DNA from 2 places in the Virgibacillus sp. JSM 102003 genome. Region 1 is predicted to be linked to the other one. Evidence: a T-box and tRNA genes for the amino acid it is inferred to sense, from the RefSeq annotation. Region 1 holds a T-box; the other holds one or more tRNA genes.
What was found. The T-box of region 1 lies ahead of tyrS (tyrosine--tRNA ligase). A T-box ahead of a tRNA ligase gene usually reads a tRNA of that ligase, here a tRNA-Tyr.
Positions count from the first base shown of each region.

Region 1 (9,773 bases):
CCGGATTGTCTCATCGGTATTGCCATAATAGAACAATACGGAATGTCCCGTTTAAAATCGCCACTGAACATCGGGTCAGCATTTGCCTTCATCTGAATAAGTATGTCTTCAGCAAATAGTTCGCCTTTTGTAGTTTCAAAGTAACTTGTACTGCCTGCCAAAATACTGTATGCATAATCAGATTCATCGTCAACATAAATAAAGCCTACCTGTGTTGCACGACACGCTTCCATTATCTGCTTTCGTACAATAGCAATAATTTCAGTAAGCCTTAAATTCGAATTAAGTGTATGTGTAGCTTCGTTTATTAACTTCAGATCGGATACAAGATGTTTAGAATGCTGATATAGTGTTACATTCTCGATCGCCGCACCAGCTGTGTTTGCAAATTGCGTAATGAATTCAATTTCATCCTCTGTGAAATCAACAGCGTGCGGTGTAATAATTTGCAATACCCCGTAAACCCCCTGCCTTCCTTTTAAAGGAGCATATATACTAGTATTTTTATCCTTCACACGATCTTCCAGCTGCACTTTTCCGGATAGAAATGCCTGTGTACTTACTCGCTTCGTGGCAGCGTCACTATATTCAATTGTTTTAATGGGCAGCGAACTTTCCGCTTCATAATCTTGGGATAATAATAAATAATATGTAAATGCAGGGTATTGTTTAAGTAAAGATTGAATAATATCTTTCAAAATATCCTCTTTAATAGTCATGGAATATAAACGTGTAGACATATCAAATAAAAATTTACTCTTACTTACACTGTTTTCACTTAACTTATAATAATTAACCAGCTTTAATAACTGCTCTGTTTCCCGTTTAATTAACTTAACACTATCATCATATAGGGTGTCTACATTTTTCGGATAAGAAAGAAATACAAAACCAGAAGACCCAAATTTCGGAACCAGTGGTATAATGACAGAATAAAGTAATTCATTTTTCTCTCTAAAAATTAATTGCCCGTTTGCACTGTCAGATCGCAAAAGCTGTTGGTTAATATCACGAAAATCTACTTTACTTTTCATTAATAATCTTACTTCATTAGAATTCGTCTTTATTTCATACTTTTTATTCCAGTTATTATATATATAGATTGCTGCATGCGTTGTATTCAACATAGTTGCCAAACTATTCGTAACTGTTGATAAAAGTTCATCATATGAAAAATGTGCAATATCAGAGATCAATTCAAAGTATGTACTCCTTAGATTCTCTTGTAAATCTTTTTGAGTTATCATTTATAGTATCACCTATCATATCGTCGTTCTTTAGATTTTTCTATATTATATCGAAACATCTGACAATTTCCTATACAGTTTTAATAAAAAAGCTGTTTTCTAACAAATAATTGGTATGATTACGGACTGGACCAATGTTTTTGAGCCTCGGACAGTCGCTTTCCGCGGGAGTCGACTGCTTGAAGCGGGAAATAACCAAGCTAACGAAGTAAATCACGTAGACTCGTATGAGAAAAAGAGGTGTATTTCAGGACAGTGAGGTATCACAGCACTTAATTTATTTTTCAACACTGAACTGCAGTAACTGCAGTCAGCAATAATTTTTTAGATAATAACCAAGAACAAAGCTGCTATTAGTGAATTAATCAAGTTTTTATTGACTTTCACTGTTATAGCTTATATACTATTCTTTGTGTAAAATAAAAGGTAGCTTACGTGAACCTACGTTTATGTCATTTTATTCCTCAAAAATGAGGTGTATCGTGTAACTCTCTGCTGCTGGAGCGATGGTACATGAAAATAAAATGTATAGCGGATTTGGAACACACTGTTTATTTTATGCTAATAAACTAATAAAGGAGGAAATGTCTAATGGCACGATTTACTGGATCAATATGGAAGAAATCACGTCGTCTCGGCATTTCATTAACTGGAACTGGTAAGGAACTAGATAAACGTCCTTACGCTCCAGGTCAACATGGACCAAATTCACGCAGAAAAATTTCTGAATATGGTTTACAGCAACAAGAAAAGCAAAAACTTCGCTTCATGTATGGATTAAATGAACGTCAATTCCGTAATCTCTTTACAGAAGCTGGTAATATGAAAGGTATTCATGGTGAAAATTTCATGCTTTTACTTGAATCTCGCCTAGATAACCTTGTTTACCGCCTTGGACTTGCTCGTACACGCAGACAATCTCGTCAGCTAGTAAACCACGGTCATGTAACCGTTGACGGCAAGCGCGTTGATATTCCATCGTATCGCCTAAAGCCAGGTCAGGTAATCGGACTACGTGAAAAGTCACAGAATCTGGATATTATTAAAGAAGCAATTGAAGTAAATAACTTCGTTCCAGAATACCTTTCTTTTGACGCAGATAAAATGGAAGGAAGCTACACTCGTTACCCAGAGCGTTCTGAACTTCCAGCTGAAATCAACGAACCACTTATCGTTGAATTTTACTCTCGTTAAAAAACGACACTCCAAACCCCTTGATATAGTAAGGGTTTTGGAGTTTTTCTTTGTGCATGCATACTATTCGTCTTCATCCTCCCCTTTCACTATCTAAGATAGAGTTTCTTTATGCATGCGAAATCTTTAAATTTACTTCTTCCCTTCTTCTTTTATGGTTAAAGCGGATTAACCGCATTGCATTTAAGATTACAAGCAATACACTTGCTTCATGGATAAACATACCGGATGCAAGATGTACGGTTCCTGCTAGTACACCGGCTAAGAGAACAACTACAATCCCCACTGAAAAGAATGTATTTTGCTTCATGTTGCTAACGGTTGCTTTAGATAGTGAATAGCCATGTGAGAATTGCATAAGACTATCTGCCATTAAGACAACATCGGCAGTTTCCATAGAAACATCTGTACCACCTTCACCCATTGCCAATCCGATATCAGCCGCAGCAATTGCTGGTGCATCATTGATACCGTCCCCCGCCATTGCGACGACATGCCCTTCATTTTGTAATTTCTTCACGAAGATTACTTTGTCTTCTGGTAATAATTCCGCCTGGTACTCATCTAATCCTAATTTACTCGCAACTAATGCAGCAGTGTGCCTGTTATCACCTGTAAGCATAACGATTTTCTTAATACCGTTTTTCCTCATTTCAGCTAAAGCTTTTGGAGCATCTTCCCGAATTTGATCAGCTATAGAGAAAACACCTGCTACTTTTCCATCAACTGCTGCATATATTGCAGTATTACCTGCCATTTCACAGTTCACGGCATACGCTGCAACCTCTGCTGGCACCTCAATATTTTCGGAATTCATTAAATGACGATTTCCCACAGTAAGCGATTGATCGTTAACTTTTGCAGAAATTCCATTTCCTTTTATGACTTTTCCTTCTTTAAGTTCTCCTCTAAAATCTATCTTTCTATTACTTGCTTCTTTTACAATAGTTTGACCTAAATGATGTTCCGAAATTGTTTCCACTTGTGCAACTAAACGCAATAATTCATTTGTATCCTGATAGTTAAATAATTTAATGTCGGTAACTTCCGGCTTTCCTTTTGTTAGTGTGCCTGTTTTGTCAAAAACTAGAGTGTCCACCTTGGAAAAGGTATCCATTACTTCGCCACCTTTAACCAGGAAACCATTTTTGGCACCATTTCCAATACCAGCGACGTTTGATACAGGAGCTCCAATCACCAGGGCTCCGGGACAGGCAACAACTAAGAATGTGATAGCTAAATGTAGATCTCTTGTCAATATATAGACCGCAATTGATAGTATAACAACTGCTGGTGTATAAACATTGGCAAACTTGTTAAGAAACTTCTCTGTTTTTGATTTTGACTCCTGTGCTTCTTCCACCAGTTCGATAATCTTCGAAAAAGTGGTATCATTGCCAACTTTTTCAGCAACAATCTCAATATAACCATTATCCACAATAGTCCCACTAAAAACCTTGTCATTTAACTTCTTGGATGCGGGTATCGATTCACCTGTAACAGCTGATTCATTTAACGATGCACGACCGAACATAATATTTCCATCAACAGGAATACTTCCACCAGAACGAATAATAACATGATCCCCTTCCGCTACTTCTTCAACTGGTACTGTGACATGATTCTCATTACGGACTACAACAGCTTCCTGTGGAGCCATATCGACCAGTTTTTTTAAGGATGAACGTGTTTTCTCTAATGTTCGTGCTTCCAAAAATGCCCCAAATAAAAATAGAAAAGTAACTACAGCTGATTCAACGTATTCACCGATAATTAAAGCACCAATGACTGCGATAGTAACCAGCAATTCAATACTGAAAGCCTTCATTCGAAGCGCCTGAAAGGCTTTCATAAAAATCGGAACACCAGCAACAATTGTCGCAATGATTAACGTTATATCCTTAACGCCTGCATTTCCCATAATTTCAGAAGTGAAACCAAATACAATGAGAATTGCGGTAATTGCTGTAATATGATTTTTGTGTTGATTTATTGTTTTAATCATTTTTTTACTCTCCTTTAATCATCATCTTCTTGATACCTTTATTATAGAGTTCTTTCTGTCTAAGGAAATTGACCGCCATCAAGATTAGGAGATTTTCTTTAAATAAATTACTAATTGCACAAAAATACACACGCCATTTTCAATTATGAAATAGCGTGTGCATTGAATGTTGTTTGGGTGTTTGCACTCTTAAACATCCCCATTATAAATTGTGAAACGATCTATTTATAGCTTATAAGGAAATACTTTTTCTTGCCGCGTCTTATTATGGTAAACATATCGTCAATACGGTCTTCTTCACTTACAACGTACTGCAACTCCTGCTGACGCTCACCATTTATATAAATTGCTCCATTTTTAATGTCTTCTCTAGCTTGTCGCTTTGATGATGATATAGAAGCGTTAACTAAAAGATCAATTAAACCTATTTCTTCTTTAGAAGCTTCGTGGGCTGGAACACCTTTAAAACCCTGCTTAATATCTTCTGCAGATAATTCTTTTAAATTTCCACTGAATAGTGATGCTGATATTTTCTGCGCTTGTTCCAGCGCTTCCTGACTATGCACTTCGCGAGTCATCTCTTCTGCTAACCGTTTTTGTGCCACACGGTTCTCAGGGGTGTTCTCTACTTCTTTTTGTAACTGGTCCAATTCCTCCTTATCGATAAATGTGAAGTAATATAAGAATTTCATTACATCACAATCATCAGCATTAAACCAAAATTGATAAAATTCATATGGTGTTGTTTTTTCCGGATCTAACCAAATAGAACCACCTGCTGTTTTACCAAACTTGGAACCATCAGCCTTTGTTATCAGAGGAACAGTTAAGCCGAACACTTTCGTTTCTTCGTCCATTTCTTCTCTGGAGCGGCGAATCAGTTCCATACCAGCAGTTATATTACCCCATTGATCGCTGCCGCCAATTTGCATGGTGCAATTTTCCTGTTCGTATAATTTTAGGTAGTCTAAAGATTGAAGTATCATGTAACTGAACTCTGTGTAAGATATCCCCTGTTCAATTCTCGCTGACACAGATTCCTTACCAAGCATGTAATTGATACCAAAATGTTTCCCCGCATCCCGCAAAAAGTCAATAACAGTCATGCTACTAAGCCAGTCATGGTTATTACGGGCAACCGCAGCATTTGACCCACTATCAAAATCAAGCAATTTTGCTAATTGCTGTTTAATTTTTTCACTGTAACCTTTTACAACTGTCGCTTCGTTCAGTGAACGTTCAGTGGAACGACCACTTGGATCACCAATCATTCCTGTTCCGCCACCAATCAATGCTATAGGTCGATGTCCAGCTTTCTGAAACCTTTTTAACATTGTGATAGGCAGCAAATGTCCAATATGTAAGCTGTCAGCAGTCGGATCAAACCCACAGTACAATGTTACCTGATTCTCTTCCAAATGCTTGGTTAAACCCTCGGTGTCAGTTGTTTGATGAATCAAATTACGCTGTTCCAAATCCTTTAAAATATCCACTCTCTTCACTCTCCATCTTTTACTATTAATATTTTCTTAACTGCAAATAAAAAAACCCATCCCTAATATAAATAAGGGACGAGTTGACGCTCGCGGTACCACCCTTGTTGCACATGCCACCTTGGAATTGTTAACGATGATGTCACCGTCTTCTTTTTAAAGGAAGAAACTCCGGATTGTAATTCACCAGCAAATATATGCTAACTCTCAGCATCCGTTAGCTCTCTTAAAAATTGATTTGCAAAGCTACTTCGATCTTTCAATGTATTTTAATATTATTACTTATTCATATCACATTCTGATGGCAAACGCAATATATTCACATAATTCCTTCTATACCTAGTACATTGATTATGCTATAATTGATGTTGGAATTTAGGAGGTCTTACTATGGATTATAAACAATTATTTAAAAAATATAAAGAAAAAATAAAGACAATTTGGGGAACTGGAAAAGTTCAAAAATCATCACGTATTACATATGATGTGTTTTGGAATGTAATATTATTTTTTGTGATTGTAGGTGCTGTTGGTCTATTATTCGCAGGTGGTGTAGGTGCAGGTTACTTTGCTTCACTTGTCAAAGATGAACCAGTACGGAGCTATGCCAGCATGGAAAAAGATATATATAATTATGAGGAAACATCAAAATTGTATTTTGCCGGGAATAAGTATTTCGGTAACGTCCGTTCTGATATACATAGAGAAGAAGTTAAATTGGAAAATGTTTCCGATACCTTGAAGAATGCAGTTATTGCAACTGAAGATGAGTATTTCAATGACCATAAAGGGATTGTTCCAAAAGCAATAGTCCGTGCACTAGTACAGGAAGCGACAAATGCAGCAGTCAAAACAGGAGGAAGTACGCTAACACAACAGCTTATTAAGAACCAGATTCTAACGAATGAGGTATCATTTGAACGTAAAGCAAAGGAAATATTGTTAGCACTGCGTTTGGAACGTTTTTTTGAAAAAGATCAAATCCTTGAGGCATATTTAAATATTGTCCCATATGGCCGAGATGCTTCTGGGGGGAATATCGCTGGAATTCAAACCGCTGCACAAGGAATATTTGGTATTGATGCATCTGAGGTTAATCTGCCACAGGCAGCCTACCTTGCAGGACTTCCGCAGAGTCCATCAAGGTATACCCCCTTCAAAAACAGCGGTGGTTTAAAAAGTAAAGAGGGGATGCAACCTGGAATTAATCGGATGAAATCCGTTCTAAACAGAATGTATGAATCAGATACTATTTCAAAAAAGCAATACGAGAAGGCATTAGGTTACGATATAGTAGCTGATTTCATCGAAGAGTCTCAATCACCAATTGAAAAATATCCATACTTAACCTTTAGTGCTGAAAAACGGGCAAAAGAAAAAATACTAAAACATATTGCCAAAAAAGATGGGTACTCAATGGAAGACCTGAACAATGACGAGAAGTTAATGGAAGAATATAAAATATTAGCTGACCGTGCATTGCGTAAAAATGGCTACAAAATCCATACAACAATTGATAAAAAAACACATGATGCGTTTAAAAAGGTCATCAAAAATTACGACACATATGGTCCGGATTGGACTGGTAAAGTTGTTATAAATGAAGAGACTGGTGAAAAGAAAGAAATAACCCAGCCTATCGAAACAGGTGGAATTCTAATTGAAAACAGTTCAGGCAGAATCATTAGCTTTGTTGGTGGCCGTGAGTATACTGAGAAAGATCAAATAAATTATGCAACAGATGTAATTCGTTCGAATGGCAGTACCATGAAGCCAATACTCACCTATGCTCCAGCAATGGAAAAAGGAGTTATACAACCTGGGACACCACTAGCTGATGTCAGAACAACTTATTCCACACCTGGAGGTTCCTATACACCTAGAAACTATGCAGGTGGCTATCATGGTCTAGTTTCTGCTCGAAAGGCACTTAAAAATTCCTATAATATACCTGCAATCAGAATTTATGACCAAATCAGATCGCAGGATCCTGTTAGTGAATTTTTAAAGCCTATGGGAATTACAACCTTAGGTGAAAATGAATATGCTAACCTCTCTTTGGGAATCGGTGGTACCACCAATGGAATCTCAATTGAGGAAAACACAAATGCTTACAGTACGTTTGGCAACAATGGTAAAGCCGTCGATGCTTACATGATTGAAAAAATAACCACAACTGATGGTGAAGTAATCTATGAACATAAAAGTAAACCTGTAGATGTATATTCACCACAAACTAACTATCTAACTCTTGATATGATGCGTGATGTAATTAGCGGTGGAACAGCAGCATATTTAAATTCCCAATTGAAGTATAGTGGAGTAGATTGGGCTGGGAAAACTGGTACATCACAAGACAAAAAAGATACGTGGTTTGTCGCAACCAATCCAAATGTAACTTTTGGAACATGGATGGGTTATGAGATTGGAAAATCACTTGAATGCCCAAGCTGCTCATTAGGGTACAGCAGCAGAAATGTAAAACTATGGGCAAAGTTGATTAACGCAGCTTCTGATGTCAATCCAGAATTAGTTGCACCTAAAAAGAATTTCGAGCGTCCAGGTGGAATTGTATCACGGAGCTATTGTGCAATATCGGGTATGCTTCCATCAGATTTATGTGAAAAAGCCGGCTTAATAAAAAGCGACTTGTTTAATGCCAAATATGTGCCTACCGAAGAAGATGACAGTCTTGTAAAAGGAACATATGTAATGGTAAATGGTAAAGCAGTTATAGCTGGGGAAAATACACCCGAAGAATTTACTGAGGGAGATGGAATAACCTTCAACCCAGAATTTCTTAAACGAAAGGGCTATGACAAACTGGATGATTTAACCCAACTTTTTCCAAGAACCAATCGTGAAAAGTGGGAAAAAATCAGTTTACCAGAGTCTGAAGTCTCTGACGGTACAATAGAAGACGATGGAAAGAAACCTTCTGCTCCTACGTCAGTTGCAGGATCCGGAAATAAGATAACCTGGAAAAAGTCCAGCAGTAAAGATGTTGTAGGTTACCGTATTTACCGTGCAAATAGTCCTGAAGATAGCTTTAGCCTCGTTGGTAACACAACTGAGAATAGCTTTGGTATTTCCAAAGGCAAGGCTGTTTATCATGTAAAAGCGGTTGATTACTTCGGATTAGAATCATCTGCATCCAAAGAAATTGTTGTTGGTGACTTTTCTGAGCCTGAAGAGCCTGAGGAACCAGAGGGTGATAAACCTGACAAGGAAGATAAAGCCGTTGAACCTGTCACAAATGTCTCGGCGAATTATGAAAACAAAAAAATCACAGTTTCTTGGAACCATAGTGAGAAGGCAACGTTCGAAATAACGTTAACAGGTGAAAGTTATAATAAAAAAGAAACAACTCAAGAGAAGAGTCAGTCATTCCCAGATATTCAACCAAATGGAAAAAAATACAAGGGGAAAGTAACTGCAATTGTGGATGGAAAACCGAGCAAGCCTGTCCCATTCACTGTCAAAGCTAATAAAAAACCAAATGAGGGATCAGGCTAATAACCATCAGACGACGCTATGAAGGCGTCGTCTGTTTTTCTTTGAGTTTTTACTAAAAATGCCATCAATATTACTGTATAATAGAAAGATATAAAGAATACTTCTTTAAAACAAGGCGGTGAAAAAAATGGATCATATTAAAACGTATCATTCTGTCACACGCGACACTCCAAATGGCCCAGTCATCATCGAAGGACCGCTTTCATCCACAGAATTAAGAAAGTATCATTTCCATGAACAATTAACTGCTTTTCGACCTGCCCCCAAACAATTTGAAGCTATTTCAAGTATTGCAGACTTTCCAGAGGGAAGAATTAT
Region 1 covers NZ_JBHFQH010000001.1:419,540-429,312, forward strand. The annotation lists gene ACE1TG_RS02155 (diguanylate cyclase domain-containing protein) at 1-1,247, opposite strand, end outside; gene rpsD (30S ribosomal protein S4) at 1,839-2,441, shown strand; gene ACE1TG_RS02165 (heavy metal translocating P-type ATPase) at 2,551-4,446, opposite strand; gene tyrS (tyrosine--tRNA ligase) at 4,668-5,939, opposite strand; T-box leader at 6,011-6,211, opposite strand; gene ACE1TG_RS02175 (transglycosylase domain-containing protein) at 6,330-9,455, shown strand; gene ACE1TG_RS02180 (GNAT family N-acetyltransferase) at 9,583-9,773, shown strand, end outside.

Region 2 (9,773 bases), on a different contig from region 1:
AGACCAATAAAAAAAGTGACTTGTATAAGCTTCCTGTTGTGAGTAACTAACGCAATTGCTCCTGTTATACCTGCAACTCCGCAAAGATGTAATGGTGTGTGTTCCTGTAAGCTCCATATTCCAGTTAATGCTGTCCATGTTTGATAGGATACTTCTGAAAAAATTAACAGAATAAATAAGAACCAACGAATTGTATTGTATAAATATGTATTAGATAAGATCTTTTTAAGAAATATTATAAATAGCATTATTCCTAATAAATATATAAGCAGCATAACAATGTGACTAATGCCAAATGTAATAAATGGCTCGCCACCCAAACTTAACCAGTTCCCCATATAATCCCCCCATATTGTTTAGAAAACTTGGCTTATCGCCAAGGCTTAATATAGATAAGCCTTCGTTGCACTTATGCAGTGAGAAAGGATTTATACTTTCTCAACTGCTAAAATCATGGCCTAATTCCCATTATATTGGTATCAAAAGTATTTGAAAATAAAGAATTCCTTTTTCCCCTTTACAAAGATGCTTAATCTGTATATAATAAAATTCGTCAGTTTATGACAATCCTTTTTGGAAATCAGAAATAATAAATGTTTTCTTACTGCATAAGTGCATCTAAAATGTGTAATAACTTTATTACATAAACCATTGTAAGGCCCGTTGGTCAAGTGGTTAAGACACCGCTCTTTCACGGCGGTAACACGGGTTCGAATCCCGTACGGGTCACCATTTTATTCTTTTAATAGTCAGCACCCCAAGATATTACATAGGAGGATTAGCTCAGCTGGGAGAGCACCTGCCTTACAAGCAGGGGGTCGCAGGTTCGAGCCCTGCATCCTCCACCATTTATATGCCGGTCTAGCTCAATTGGCAGAGCAAGCCGTTAGCTTCACCGAGTAATCTACCATGTGCAGGTTTGCGAGGAGTGCGGCATCGCCGAAAAGACATGCAACACGACGAGCACACAAACTGAAAAGCACATCAAGACAATTAACACTATCTAAATATATGCCGGTCTAGCTCAATTGGCAGAGCAACTGACTTGTAATCAGTAGGTTGGGGGTTCAATTCCTCTGGCCGGCACCATTTTTTTATGTATAATTTATAGAAATGTAGTTAAAATATGGAGGGGTAGCGAAGTGGCTAAACGCGGCGGACTGTAAATCCGCTCCCTCAGGGTTCGGGAGTTCGAATCTCTCCCCCTCCACCATAATATACTTAATTAATTGGGCTATAGCCAAGCGGTAAGGCATCGGGTTTTGATCCCGTGATCCTAGGTTCGAATCCTGGTAGCCCAGCCTTTTTTTATTTTATGAGGTATTTCGGGAAACATTCCTTATATGAGCCATTAGCTCAGCTGGCAGAGCATCTGACTTTTAATCAGAGGGTCGGAGGTTCGAATCCTCCATGGCTCATCAATTTATATGAAAAAACACTAGCGTAAATACATAACACATATTATAATAGCAGATAAACAAGGTCGTTATGATTACCAACAACCTTGTTTATTTGCATTTTGTACTGTTTTTTTACATAATAGATACAGTAATTTAATCATTAATAAAAAAATGAACAATTTGACATATATAAATTATGCTAGTTAAAAGGATGAGATGGTATGAAAACTTCTAGATTCCCTGGTTTTTACAATATGACTGTTGAGGAACGCAGACAGTTGTTGACTACGATGGACACGTTCACTGATGAAGAAAAAGATTATTTGTTTTCAAACGAACCTCTTCCAACTGACACGGCGGATAAAATGATAGAAAACGTAGTCGGGACTTTTCCGCTTCCATTAGGATTAGGATTGAATTTTTTAATTAATGGGAAAGAATATGTAATACCAATGGCAATTGAAGAACCATCTGTTGTTGCTTCAGCAAGCTACATTGCAAAAACTGTCAGAAATGCTGGCGGGTTTACTACAGAGGCGACAGATCGCGTTATGATTGGTCAAATTCAAGTGGTAGGCTGTCCGGATTTTAAAGCAGCGAAAGAGGCTGTTTTAAAGGAAAAAGATGCATTGATTGCTGATGCTAATGCCGCATACCCCAGTTTAGTAGCTAGGGGGGGTGGTGCAGAAGATCTAGAAGTTAGAGTATTAAATGAAGAGTCAGACTCAAAATATGGTCAAATGCTTATTCTTCACGTTTATATAAATACTTGTGACGCAATGGGGGCAAATATCATTAACACAATGGTTGAGTCACTTGCTCCGACAGTTGAGACTATTACGGAAGGGAAAGTATATTTACGGATCCTTTCTAATTATCCAGATCGTTGTCTTGCACGTGCGCGTTGCGTTATTCCACCTGAATTATTACAGACAGGCAGTTACACTGGTGAAGAAGTGCGTGATGGCGTTATTCATGCCTATGAGTTTGCCGCATCGGACCCCTATCGCGCTGTTACCCACAATAAAGGGATAATGAATGGTATTGACCCCATCGTTATTGCAACCGGTAATGATTGGCGTGCTGTTGAAGCTGGGGCCCATGCGCACGCAGCTAGATTCGGGAAATATAGTTCGATGACAGAATGGTCGAAGGATGAGGACGGAAATTTAGTTGGTGAATTAGAACTCCCTATGTCTGTCGGGACTGTAGGCGGTTCGACCCATGTTCACCCAATTTCTAAACTTGCATATAAAATTTTAGACGTTGATTCAGCACAGGAGCTTGCACAAGTTATAGTTTCTGTTGGACTTGCACAAAACCTTGGTGCACTTAAAGCCTTAGCAACCGATGGTATTCAGAAAGGTCATATGGCTTTACATTCTCGCTCTGTTGCTATAGCAGCAGGAGCTACAGGGGAGATGATTGATATCATTGCTGAACGATTAGTTGATGAAAAAGAAATCCGTGTTGGAAAAGCTAAAGAAATGGTGGAAGAATATATAAAATGAGTGCAGAAAAAGCAACAACATCAGAACAAACAGCTATAGGTATAGCTCATAGTAAATTGATCTTAATCGGGGAACATGCAGTTGTACACGGACAACCTGCTATTGCGCTTCCATTCCCGTTAGTAGGGGTGGAATCAGTAATTGATTATGTTCCAGGCTCGGTAAAGATTGATAGTACGTTTTACCATGGTCCGCTTGAATCTGCACCAGAGTCGCTGGAGGGGCTTGTAAATTGTATTAAGGCAACCTTAAATTATCTTCAGTTACCATGTGAGGATCTTTTGATACGAATTAAATCATCCATACCACCTGGAAAAGGACTAGGATCAAGTGCTTCAGTGGCTATTGCGGTAGTGAGATCACTTTTTGCCTATAACAATCAGGACTATTCAGAAGATGAACTTCTGACCTTAGCTAACATTTCAGAAACGTATGCTCATGGAGTGCCTAGTGGTATCGATACACTAACAATTACTTCCGATTGTCCAGTCTGGTTTGAGAAGGAACTGCCTTCTGATTTTATTGAACCTAAAGGTGATTTTCATTTCATTGTTGCCGATTCAGGCAGAATGGGTGATACGCGTTTAGCTGTTGAGTCCGTTGCGAACCTGTTCAAATCAGCTCCAAGAAGAATACAGGCTAAGCTTGACCGTATAGGTGAAATTACGCATCGAGCAAGGCATGCGCTTGAGAGTGCGAGCAAGCATTTATTAGGACAGATGTTAAATGAAGCACAAAAAGAACTGGAAGCTCTAGGTGTAAGCGATGCAGGCTTGAACAGGTTAATCTACTTTGCAAGGCAGGAAGGTGCCTTAGGTGCCAAATTAACTGGAGGCGGAAATGGCGGTTGTATAATTGCCTTAGCACGTAATGAAGTACACTCCAGACAGCTAGCTGAAAAGCTGAAGAAATTCGGCGCACACACGGTATGGCCTTTTGTTTTAAGAAAGAAGCCTGAATAAGCATAAACATTAGAAAACCTGGCTTATCATCAAGTCTTAGTTGCATATATGCAGTAAGATAACTGCGATACAGAGGGGATATACAATGAAGGCATCAGCCAAAGCACATACAAATATTGCCTTAATTAAATACTGGGGTAAACGAGATGAATCATTAATACTTCCGATGAATAATAGCCTCTCATTGACGTTAGATGGATTTTATACAACGACTACTGTTGATTTTAGAGAATTGTTAACAGAGGACAGTTTTTATCTGAATGATCAACCTGTAAGTGGTGTGGAATATGACCGAGTAACATCATTTTTAGACCTGATCCGGGAGTATGCAGGAAAACCGAATTTATTTGCAGAAGTTCATTCTACTAATTATGTTCCAACAGCTGCTGGATTTGCATCATCAGCATCAGGATTCGCTGCATTGGCAACAGCCGCTGTCAAATCGCTTGAACTTAAGATAAGTGATGAAGAACTTTCCATCTTAACCAGACAAGGGTCAGGGTCAGCCTGCAGATCAATTTATGGTGGCTTTGTAGAATGGGAAAAAGGAGACATGTCTGATGGCTCTGATTCTTATGCTATACAGGTAGCACCTGCAAGTCATTGGGATATTCGCGTCGCTGCAGTCGTTTTATCCTCCTCAGCTAAGAAGGTGCTGAGCCGGGAAGGGATGAAGCGGACTGTCGATACGTCTGCTTATTATTCCAGCTGGGTTAAAAGTATTCCAGAGGATCTCCGTAACATTAAAGAGGGTATAAAGAACAGGGATTTTGAGAAAGTAGGAGAAATAGCTGAGGCAAACTGTCTTAGAATGCATGCCACTACTTTGGCTGCCAATCCACCTTTTACGTATTGGCATGACACGACGCTTGCTGTAATGCGAGCTGTTCAGGAACTGCGTGAAAACGGGGCTTCAGCATATTTCACGATTGATGCTGGTCCAAATGTAAAAGTTCTTTACCTGCCAGAAAACGAAGAAACGATACAAAGTACGCTCCGTGAAATACCTGGGGTAGATGACGTTATTGCAAGTCGAGCTGGTCAAGGAGTATCCTATATTTAGCAGTTAAGAAAGTATAAATCCTTTCTTACTGCATAAGTGCAACTAAGCTTCCGCCCATTAAGGCTTGCACTCCAGAGTATAAGGGGTTCTAAGAAAGCAAAATACGGTTTCATAAGAATCCCTTTAACGAAAGCCAAGTTTTATAAGGAGTTGAAACGTATTGCCAACTACACCATTGAGCCTTAAAGTCCCTGGGAAGTTAATGATAGCGGGGGAATTTGCAGTACTTGAAGCCTATCAAAACCTAGTCGTTATGGCGGTTGATCGTTTTGTTTATGTGACATTAACACAACAGGATGAAAACCGTCTTTCTTTGCTGAACTTCGAATTAGCTAACCTCGAATGGACCTATGATGAAAAAAAGGTCAACATAAAGACAGCTGACAAGCGTGTAAAGTTTGTTGAAGATGCTATGTCGGTCGTATATACATATTTAAAAGAAAAGAACATCTCCCCAGCCAACTTTCATTTAGAAATCCGCAGTGAACTTGATGACGAATCCGGTCGTAAATATGGTTTAGGTTCTAGTGCCGCTGTCGTTACTTCTGTGGTTGCTGCCATTTTAAAAAAATATCTCCCAAAAGAGTCATCGGCTAAATTGATTTTTAAGTTAGCAGCTATTTCGCATGTGAAGACACAAGGAAGTGGTTCAGGTGCTGATGTTGCTGCATCATCTTATGGAGGGTTTATACAATATGCCTCATTTCAAGCAGAATGGCTGCAGCACGAATACAAACAGGCAGAAACCATTCATGAATTAGTGGAAAAGGATTGGCAGTATTTATCTCTTAATCCGATTAAATTACCAGATAATACTCACATGTGCATTGGCTGGACAGGAACCCCTGCATCAACCGGGAAGTTAATCGATAAAATCAAACTACTTAAAACAGAGAATAATAAACAATACGAGCAATTTCTTAATGAAAGTAATGAGGCAGTCAGCACCTTTATCAATGGAGTTACTGAGGAGGATGCTGCACTTATTATTGAGGGTACAAAGCGGAACAGACAAGCGTTAGCTACTGTTGGAAAGCAAGCTAATGCAGACATTGAAACCCCACTGCTGCAAAAGTTGTGTGATCTGGCTGAACAGCACGGTGGGGCAGGTAAACCATCTGGAGCAGGTGGTGGTGACTGTGGGATTGCATTTCTGCCATCCGAAGAAAAGGCTCAGCAGCTAATGAATGCCTGGAAAGAGGCAGGAATTAAACCGTTGGATATTCAACTTTATAAGGCTGGTGCAGCCGAAATATAAAGCAGGACTGTCTTTTTTTTAGACAGCCCTGCTATTTAGTTACGCTAATAAGTCTTCGGCTATTTTCGATTCGCTGCATTTCAACAGTTCCTGTATAAATTTTGATGTAAAGTAAAAAAATGAATGGGTGATCATTCATTTTATCTTTAAAATAATATAAGCTGCCAATACTCATCTCATTATGGCATAAGTGTAAGTATATAATTACTAAACTCAATTAACATGACCCTAAAGTTTTAATCCAGCAATCAATTATCAGTGTATATATATACATATTTTTGTCGAGTTGAGTCATTGCCTGTTTTTTGGCTAAAATAAAAAGGTAGAGGAGGAATTCAGATGAAGAAAAATATGTCTATAATTGGCGTGCCGATGGATCTCGGACAAAGTCGACGTGGTGTTGATATGGGACCAAGCGCCATCCGATATGCGGGCGTTGTTGAAACGCTTGAAAATTTAAACTACGATATTAAAGATCTGGGTGATGTGCCGGTTTCCCGCCCTGATAGTAAATATGAGAAACAGGAAGATAATTTACGAAATTTACAACAGGTGGCTGATGCAAATCAGAAGCTTGCAGAGATGGTCGACAAGGAAATTACCAGTAATCATTTCCCGTTAGTGTTGGGTGGCGATCATAGCATTGCTATTGGAAGTCTAGCAGGTATAGCGAAGCACTATGAAAATTTAGGTGTAATCTGGTATGACGCCCACGGTGACTTGAATTCAGGTGATACATCACCATCTGGTAATATTCACGGCATGCCACTTGCTGTAAGTTTAGGAATCGGGAATGAAAAGTTAACGAATATACTTGGCTACCAGCCAAAAATCAAGCCTGAGAATATCGTGATTATAGGTGCCCGTTCACTTGATCCGGGGGAAAAGGACCTGATTAAAGAAAGTGGCATAAACGTATATTCCATGCATGAAGTGGACCGCTTGGGAATGCCAGCTGTAATGAGTCAGGCAATAGATTACTTAAAGAATCGTACAGATGGAGTTCATTTGAGTCTGGATTTGGATGGTTTGGATCCTGAGGAAGCCCCTGGTGTGGGTACACCGGTAATTGGCGGGTTATCCTATCGTGAAAGCCATCTAGCAATGGAAATGCTTGCAGAGTCCAATATCCTTACCTCTGCAGAATTTGTTGAAGTAAATCCAATCTTGGACCACAAGAATAAAACGGCAACTGTTGCTGTCGGCTTAATAGGTTCACTGTTTGGTGAAAAGTTGAAGTAAGTAGTTTTGTAGTACAAATTGAATATTGAGTAGAATGGAGCATTGAATTGCAAAGCAATTTGATGCTCTTTTGGCAGTTAAGAAACTAACATAGCTGTCGAATACGTAGCCACCATCTATTATAAACATGAATTTGTAATCGAAATAAAGAGGTGTTTCCATATAACAGGTTTAAGGTTTTGCGGACACCAGAGACCTTATTTAGCACAAATGCCTCTATTAGCCATGGTTTAGGTAAAATAAGGGCTTCGGCTTCACACCGCTAACTGGCTAAAATCAACGGTATATTAGGGTAAAAAAGGCAAATAACGGAACGAGGATCCGGACCCATGCTCCGAACGCGGTTTTTGTAACAAATAACGGAACCAGGATCCGACTTCTTAAGGTTAGTTGGACAATTGTTAAAATATCGCTATTAGTGCAATGATAATGATCGCTGAGTCAGCAATAATATGAACAAGCCATGAATTAAAGATATTGCTGGACTTTTCATTGAGCCAGTTAAACACTAAACCTATTGTAAACAACCCAAATAGCGCTAACAGAAATAATCCGATGTTGAACCAGGTGAGAAAGATTGCTGTATGGTAGATTGCGAACAAAAATGATGAATAGATATAGGCAAATAGCCGATGGTCATGCTGTAAATTTTTAAATATAAATCCTCTGAAAAAAATCTCCTCTAAAAATGAATTGCCTACTATAATATAAATACTAATAAATAAAAAAGTATCTCCAGTAATGTTCTTTTGTGCCAGGTTTTCACTAATTTCAGCGAAGTCGATGTGATTTTTTAAACCAAGGTACGCCCCTATAAGAATGAGGAAAGCTCCAATTCCCAAACCGGCGCTTATTTTTAATCGTTTGATATCCATTCTATGTGTCGCTAAATATGCGGTGTTATTTTTAGTTATGTAATGGAAAATAATTAGTACGAGAAAGAAAATGAACACTTTTGCTATCGTTTTATAGATATATTCGAAAGAGAGAATTTGCTCAATGATAAATAATAACGTAATAGATATTGAGCTTAGTAAGACAATCAATTTTTTATCAGTCATGAAAACACCTGCTACACCTTTTCTTTTTATTATAACATCCTAGCCAGAAAAAAAAGACATCCATTTTGCATGTCTTTTTACCCTATTTCTCTCTGTTTTTGACGAGTTTAATAAGATATGAAGTTACTATTGTATTCATTTAGAAGCTTGTCTAATTTTTTGCTGGTTTGAATTACAACTTCAGTGGTCAATCCATGGGAGTTGCTTAAAGTGATTAGGGTATCACGACAATCCTCAATTTTTTCTAATAATATTGAATTGTTTTCCACAAAACTTGCCTCCAATCTAGTATAATATATTTTGTAAATACCCAATAAATCATAAATGTAAACAATTTACATATAAATTTTTGAAACCTTACATATTGTTATTTCGTATATGTAAAATACCGCATAGTAAGCGGAGGTACTAATAATGGACTTGGTAATTAAAGAGAAAATAAAACGGGTTAAAAGAGGGGATCAATCCGCCTTTGAAGATGTTGTCTCATTTTATCAAAATAAAATTTATCAGCATGTTTATCGGATGCTTGGAAATCAACATGAGGCGGAAGACATTGCACAAGAAGCGTTTATTAGGGCGTATATTAACATTCATTCTTTTGATGAGCGGCGCAAGTTCTCGACATGGCTATACCGAATTGCCACTAATTTAACAATTGACCGAATACGAAAACGCAAGCCTGACTACTATCTCGATGCTGAAGTGAAAGGGACTGAAGGCTTGGATATGTATTCACGGCTTGCGACTGATGAGCCATTGCCTGAAGAGGAAGTAGAAGGATTGGAATTGCAAAACCATATCCATCAGGAGATTTCTACACTTCCCCCCAAATATAGAGGTGTGATTATTCTTAGGTATTTAGAAGAGTTTTCGCTTCAGGAGATTAGTGACATTCTGGATATTCCGCTGGGGACTGTAAAAACCCGAATCCATAGGGGCCGTGAAGCATTAAGGAAAAAGCTTCGCCATGTGTAAAGGAGTGTGATCAACTTGAACTGTAATAAAGACGCTATAGAGTTAATGCATAAGTATTTGGATGGTGATTTAACCAAAGAAGAGGAAGCGAAATTGCGCGGTCATTTAGAAGGGTGTGAAGACTGCCAAAAGCACTTTCACGAGTTGAAGCGCACAATCACCCTCGTCCAAAGTACAGAGAATATTTCTGCGCCAGCAGATTTTACCGCTAAAGTGATGAGAAATTTACCATCTGAAAAGAAACATGTAAGGTATAAGCGCTGGTTTAAAGCACATCCGATAGTTACATCGGCAGCAA
Region 2 covers NZ_JBHFQH010000028.1:4,178-13,950, reverse strand. The annotation lists gene ACE1TG_RS19520 (YwaF family protein) at 1-338, opposite strand, end outside; tRNA gene ACE1TG_RS19515 (tRNA-Glu) at 658-732, shown strand; tRNA gene ACE1TG_RS19510 (tRNA-Val) at 773-848, shown strand; tRNA gene ACE1TG_RS19505 (tRNA-Thr) at 1,014-1,089, shown strand; tRNA gene ACE1TG_RS19500 (tRNA-Tyr) at 1,129-1,213, shown strand; tRNA gene ACE1TG_RS19495 (tRNA-Gln) at 1,231-1,301, shown strand; tRNA gene ACE1TG_RS19490 (tRNA-Lys) at 1,346-1,418, shown strand; gene ACE1TG_RS19485 (hydroxymethylglutaryl-CoA reductase, degradative) at 1,622-2,911, shown strand; gene mvk (mevalonate kinase) at 2,908-3,873, shown strand; gene mvaD (diphosphomevalonate decarboxylase) at 3,959-4,936, shown strand; gene ACE1TG_RS19470 (phosphomevalonate kinase) at 5,097-6,194, shown strand; gene rocF (arginase) at 6,534-7,436, shown strand; gene ACE1TG_RS19460 (CPBP family intramembrane glutamic endopeptidase) at 7,838-8,497, opposite strand; gene ACE1TG_RS19455 (Spo0E family sporulation regulatory protein-aspartic acid phosphatase) at 8,605-8,766, opposite strand; gene sigW (RNA polymerase sigma factor SigW) at 8,912-9,475, shown strand; gene ACE1TG_RS19445 (zf-HC2 domain-containing protein) at 9,482-9,773, shown strand, end outside.
Region 2: it encodes a tRNA-Tyr, which carries the amino acid that the T-box ahead of tyrS (tyrosine--tRNA ligase) is inferred to sense. The anticodon was not compared.